DNA from 2 places in the Anaeromassilibacillus sp. Marseille-P3371 genome. Region 1 is predicted to be linked to the other one. Evidence: predicted binding sites of a transcription regulator. Region 1 holds the regulator's gene; the other holds the start of a gene.

Region 1 (3,380 bases):
TGGAATACTCCCATTGGTCTTTAAGAATGAGTCCGATTATGATCGTGTAGATCAGATGGATGAGCTGGAATTGCCGGAAATTCGTACAGCAATCGCCAATGATTCAAAGATCGTTGTGAAGGATGTAACGAAGGGGATTGAATTCGAAGCAGAGGCCGTCCTCTCAGCGCGCCAGCGCGAGATGGTCCTGGCTGGCGGCCTACTGAACTATACAAGAGAGCAGTCCAAATAAAATTGAACGTAATGGAGGGATTTCCCATGGCCAATAAGATTCCTATGACCACCCCGCTTGTGGAGATGGATGGCGACGAGATGACCCGTATCATCTGGAAGATGATAAAGGATATTCTTCTCACGCCCTATATTGATCTGAAAACTGAATATTACGATCTTGGCCTCAAACACCGCGATGAAACCAACGACCAGGTGACTGTGGACAGCGCCAACGCCACCAAAAAGTACGGCGTGGCTGTCAAGTGCGCTACCATTACTCCGAATGCGGCGCGCGTCGAAGAGTATAACCTCAAGGAGATGTGGAAATCCCCGAATGGAACCATCCGCGCCATGTTGGACGGTACGGTTTTCCGCACTCCCATTTTGGTAAAAGGCATTACGCCATTCATCCCCACATGGACAAAACCCATCACCATCGCCCGTCATGCTTACGGCGACGTATACCGCAATGTAGAGATGCAGGTGCCAGCCGGCGCCAAGGCCGAGCTTGTTGTCACGGATTCCGAGGGAAAGGAAACGCGCGCTACCATCCATGATTTCCAGACCCCCGGTATCATCCAGGGAATCCACAATCTGGACAAGAGCATCAGCAGCTTTGCGCGCTCGTGCTTTAACTACGCTTTGGATGCCAAAAAGGACCTCTGGTTTGCAACCAAGGATACCATTTCCAAGCAGTACGATCACCGGTTCAAGGATATTTTCCAAGAGATCTTTGACGCTGAATATAAGGAAAAATTCGATGCAGCAGGGATCGAGTATTTCTATACCTTGATCGACGATGCCGTTGCCCGCGTGGTCCGCTCTGAAGGCGGTTATATCTGGGCGTGTAAAAACTACGATGGCGATGTGATGAGCGATATGGTCGCCACCGCCTACGGGAGCCTGGCTATGATGACCAGTGTATTGGTTTCCCCGGACGGCGTATACGAATATGAAGCGGCACACGGCACCGTACAGCGTCATTATTATAAGCACTTAAAGGGAGAAAAAACCTCCACAAACTCCATGGCGACGTTGTTTGCCTGGACAGGCGCGCTGCGTAAACGCGGCGAACTCGACGGCAATTCCGCTCTGATGGACTTTGCGGACAAGTTGGAGCACGCTTCGATTCAGACCATTGAAGAGGGCGTTATGACCGGCGATCTCGCCAGCCTTTCCAATCTTCCGAATAAAACGACCGTGGATACGGAAACCTTCCTGAGAGAGATTGACAAGCGCCTTGTGGCAATGCTGTAAGCACTCCGCACGGACGGCGGAATCTCAACTGGCTTTCTTTTTCTGAATAGAAAGGACCTAATCAATTATGCCAAAACGGGAAAATATCTCCATGTCCGTCATCCGGCGGCTTCCCAGGTACTACCGATTCCTCAAACTTTTGGGAGAAAAAGGCGTTACACGCATCTCCTCAACGGAGCTTTCGGCCAAACTGGGGCTTACCGCCTCCCAAATCCGCCAGGATCTCAATTGTTTTGGTGGGTTTGGGCAGCAGGGATACGGCTACATGGTGGATCAGCTCTGTACAGAAATCGGAAACATTCTGGGTCTATCCCATGCCTACAAAGCGGTACTAATCGGTGCAGGTAATCTGGGGCGGGCCATCGCTTCCCATCTTTCCTTCGAAACAGAGGGATTTACGCTGGTGGGGATTTTTGACAATTCCGATACAAAGATCGGTCAAACCATCAATGGGCTCACCGTGCGCAACATCGGTACATTGGAGCGCTTTTGTAACCTTGAAAAGCCAACCATGGCAGTGCTCTGTGTTCCCCGAAGTGCGGTGGAATCCTTGAGTGACCGGCTGTATGCGTTGGGTATCCGCTGTTTCTGGAATTTTAGTCACTATGACATCAGCATGAAATATGCCGATGCGATTGTGGAAAACGTCCATCTGAACGACAGCTTGATGACGCTTTGTTACCGCATCACCAACGATCCCACGCATCCAACAAAATAACTGTAGATCCTACGGATCCTTGCAGAACGAGGGTATCCTTCAGTCATTTTATGACTTTTGGGATACCCTCGCTTTTTAGAAACTTCGATGTTATTTCCAGACAGAAAAAAGGATGTTCCTTTCCTATGAATTCAAAATTCGTAGCCTTGAGACACACTTTTTTATGGACTCATTTTTGTTAAGCCATGACCTGTTTCCATCTCAAAAGGAACGTGTCAAAGCGCTTTTCTTCCTAGTAAGCTCTTTTTCCAACTGCGCGCTGCCTTTATACGCAAAAAGCCGCAAGTTCCCCCTACTTTTCAGCATATTTCCTTTTCCACAAGGAGATACTACCAACAAATACAACAGGGGAGGAACCAAGGTATGGATGAAAAAGCAAGAAAAGTACCTGTGGTAAAGAAAACAGGCATCCCGGAATCCGAAACAGATGCCGCTGTGGAAGCACGGGCACGGGAGGCAGCGGCTGACACCGAAGGAGAAGTACACACAATGATTGATCGCCTGGTTCAGCGGGCGCAAAAGGCCCTCCAGGCTTTTATGGACATGAACCAGGAACAAGTCGATTCCATTGTTCACGCTATGGCATTGGCCGGATTGGACCAACATGTACGGTTGGCAAAACTTGCCTATGAAGAAACCGGACGCGGCGTTGTCGAGGATAAAATTATCAAGAATATCTTTGCGACAGAATACATTTGGCACTCCATTAAGGGCCAGAAAACCGTTGGAATTGTGGAAGAAAATGAGTTAGAGGACTATGTGGAAGTGGCAGAACCTGTGGGTGTGGTCGCCGGTGTCACTCCTGTTACCAATCCAACTTCTACTACGCTTTTCAAGTCGTTGATCTGTATGAAAACGCGCAATCCGATCATCTTCGGATTTCATCCAAGTGCCCAAAAATCCTCTGTCGAGGCTGCACGGGTGATGCGCGATGCCGCAGTCAGGGCCGGCGCTCCGGAGGACTGCATACAGTGGATTACAGCGCCATCCATTGCGGCTACCAATGCGTTGATGAACCATCCCGGCGTATCCTTGGTCCTGGCGACCGGCGGCAGTGGAATGGTCCGGGCGGCCTATAGTACGGGGAAACCAGCTTTGGGTGTCGGACCTGGAAATGTCCCGTGCTACATTGAAAAGACCGCCCGTTTGGAACGTGCCTGTACAGATTTGATGCTCTCCAAAACTTTTGACA
Region 2 (3,380 bases), 940 kb from region 1:
CAGGCTGAGAGCTTCCGGCGCCTTGACCTTTGTGCCAGCATAGATCATTTCCTTTGCCTTACCCACGTTGATGGTACGGGCCAGACGCTGTGTGCCACCAAAACCAGGGGTAATGCCCAGGCCTGTCTCCGGCTGTGCAAAAACAGCATTTTCCGCTGCCAAACGGATGTCGCAGCTCAGGGAAAGCTCACAGCCTCCGCCGAGTGCAAAGCCGTTTACTGCGGCGATCACCGGGATCGGCAGGGTTTCAATTTTACGGAACACATCGTTGCCCTTTTTGCCGAAGGCCTCTCCTTCTGCTTTGGTCAACGTGCTCATCTCACCGATGTCTGCACCGGCGACAAAAGACTTCTGACCAGCGCCTGTAATAATCAGGCAGCGGGTGGAATCCAGATCAATTGCATCCAAAGCAGCGTCGAGATCCGCCAAAACTTCGGAATTCAATGCATTCAAAGCCTTCTCACGGTCGATCGTCAGCACGCCGACGAAGCCATTCTGCTCATATTTAATATAGCTCATCGTCTTAACGCTCCCAGCTTCTTATTTGTAGTTCTTCACAATGGAGGCAACGCCCATACCGCCGCCGACGCACAGCGTAGCGAGGCCATAGTTGGAACCTCTCTTCTGCATCTCATGCAGCAGGGTAACCAGGATACGGCAGCCAGAAGCGCCAACCGGATGGCCCAGAGCAATTGCACCGCCGTTGACGTTGACCTTCGCCATATCGAAGTTGAGGTCCTTTGCAACGGCCAAAGACTGCGCTGCAAATGCCTCGTTTGCCTCGATCAGGTCCATATCCTCCACCTTGAGGTTTGCCTTTGCCATTGCCTTCTTTGTAGCAGCAACCGGGCCAATACCCATGATGGACGGCTCAACACCTGCGGAAGCGCCGGTAACCCACTCAGCCATCGGGGTGACACCCAGCTCCTTCGCCTTCTCTTCGCTCATCACAACGATTGCAGCTGCGCCATCGTTAATGCCGGAAGCATTTGCCGCCGTAACCGTGCCGCCATCGGGCTTAAATGCCGGGCGAAGCTTTGCAATGCCCTCAGCGGTAACGCCTGCACGCGGACCCTCATCCTTTGCAAACATAACGGTTTCCTTCTTAACCTTTACCGGAACCGGAACAATCTCATCGTCAAAACGGCCTTCTGCCTGTGCCTTTTCGCACTTCTGCTGGCTGCAAGCAGCAAATTCGTCCTGCATCTCGCGGGTCAGGCCGTACTTTTCCGCAACATTCTCAGCAGTGATGCCCATGTGATAACCGTTGAATGCATCCCACAGTGCATCGTTCACCATGGTGTCGATCATGGTAGCATTGTTCATGCGATAGCCAAAACGAGCCTTGGTCAACGCATACGGAGCGGAGGACATGTTCTCCATACCACCAGCGACCACGATGTCTGCCTCGCCAGCTTCGATCATCGCAGCAGCCATGTTCACACACTTCAGGCCGGAACCGCAAACGTTGTTCAACGTCAAAGCCGGAACCTCGATCGGGATACCTGCATTGACAGCAGCCTGACGCGCAACGTTCTGGCCCAGAGCAGCCTGCAGAACGCAGCCCATCAAAACCTCATCAACCTGGTCGGGAGCAACGTTTGCTCTCTTGAGAGCCTCTTTGATCACGATGGAGCCAAGTGTGGCAGCCGGAACATTTGCCAGTGCACCGCCCATCTTACCGATTGCAGTACGCACAGCACCTGCTAATACGATTTTCTTAGACATGATTTTGTTCCTCCATTTCATAATTCACTAACCCGATCCACCAAAAGTTTCACAGGTCAATCTTCTAATAATTTATTGCATGTTAAATATATCACAATCAAATCGAATATGCAAGGGATTCTAATACGATTTCGAGGAAATTTATCATTCTTGTTACAAATTCGCCACTTTCTGTATTTCCGTTGCTCAGCTTCGTTCAAATTGCCGAAATCGGCTGTTCTCAGAAATACCCTTTCCATGCTTCTTTTGTATGAAAGAAGGCGGTTTTGTAAAAGATAGGATCAGATGAAGGATTCTTTCCCTATACACACCAATTTCGAGAAAGGAAGGCGCCGCACATGGAGGATCAGCTTTACGACTTTTTAAGGGAGCATCAGGAGGTACAACGTTTCTTTATGTCACTGCCGGGGCCTCTGCAAGACGCTATGACGGGAAGCAGCCCCACTACGCCGCAGACGAAAGCCTATGTATCCTATATAAATCTCCTGTTAGAACCAGAAAAATGAAACTTCTTCCCTTTAGGATTGCAAAAAATCCCATTTTGGTTTATAATAAGGCGTAAATTTTGCACGTTCAGCAGCGGTATCCCTCTTATACTGGTCTTCCGCGCTGTCATTTGAGAAAGGATGAACCAAGCATGGATTTGAGCAACCTGATTTTACCTAAGGATTATACATCAAAGCTCGATATTATAGAGACCGAAGTCGCAATTAAGCTTGCAAAGGATACCTTTGAGCGTGAGCTGGCCGCAGCCCTCTCTCTCACCCGCGTGTCTGCCCCCCTCTTTGTACGCCCGGAAACCGGCTTAAATGACGACTTAAACGGTGTGGAACGCCCTGTCCAATTTGATGTTGCAGACATCCATGCCGATGTTCAAATCGTCCACTCTCTTGCCAAGTGGAAACGGATGGCCCTTGCCCGCTATGGGTTCCGTGCAGACACGGGTCTCTATACGGATATGAATGCGATTCGCCGGGACGAGGAACTCGACAACCTCCACTCTGTCTATGTCGATCAGTGGGATTGGGAGCGCGTCATCACGGCTGAGGAACGCAACATGGAAACATTACAAAACGCTGTTCGATCCATTATGGGTGTCTTACATAAAACGCAGGCGGTTCTTACCGAGCGTTTTCCCATTTTAGATTCCTATATTCCCGAGGAAATCACATTTGTAACCAGCCAGGAGCTGGAAGACCGTTATCCAGATCTGACCCCAAAGCAGCGGGAAGATGCCGCGGCAAGGGAATATGGCGCAGTATTTATCTCCCAAATCGGGGGAGCATTGAAATCCGGCAAGCCACATGATGGCCGCGCGCCGGACTACGACGATTGGTCTCTCAATGGCGACATCATCATTTGGTATCCGGTTTTGAATCGCGCCCTGGAGCTCTCTTCCATGGGGATTCGCGTGGATGCAGAAGCCCTGCGCCATCAGCTTGCCGCAGCAGGCTGTGAAGAACGCGCCCAGTTGCCCTTCCACAGCATGTTATTGGAAGGGCGGTTGCCACTCACCATGGGGGGCGGCATCGGGCAGTCCCGCATATGCATGGCGCTATTGGAAAAGGCACATATCGGCGAAGTACAGGCCTCTGTCTGGCCGGATAGCATGCGGAATGCCTGCGAAGGGTATGCCATTCATTTGCTATAAA

Evidence for each region. Region 1 encodes Rex, which represses fermentation and respiration genes when NADH is low (regulators of the CRP and FNR family bind a similar motif). Its sites were predicted from a motif close to ATTGTTAANNNNTTAACAAT; they were not measured.
Region 2: a site for Rex is predicted at 1,807-1,826, ahead of B9Y59_RS06085 (acetyl-CoA C-acetyltransferase). Genes of this name have one in related genera too.

What each region holds. Positions count from the first base shown of each region.
Region 1 is NZ_LT835157.1:2,535,287-2,538,666, forward strand. Features, by position in the region: gene B9Y59_RS10615 (aconitate hydratase) at 1-232, shown strand, start outside; gene B9Y59_RS10620 (NADP-dependent isocitrate dehydrogenase) at 259-1,470, shown strand; gene B9Y59_RS10625 (redox-sensing transcriptional repressor Rex) at 1,538-2,188, shown strand; gene adhE (bifunctional acetaldehyde-CoA/alcohol dehydrogenase) at 2,552-3,380, shown strand, end outside.
Region 2 is NZ_LT835157.1:1,595,196-1,598,575, reverse strand. Features, by position in the region: gene B9Y59_RS06090 (enoyl-CoA hydratase-related protein) at 1-519, opposite strand, end outside; gene B9Y59_RS06085 (acetyl-CoA C-acetyltransferase) at 541-1,728, opposite strand; gene B9Y59_RS15675 (hypothetical protein) at 2,067-2,234, shown strand; gene asnA (aspartate--ammonia ligase) at 2,372-3,379, shown strand.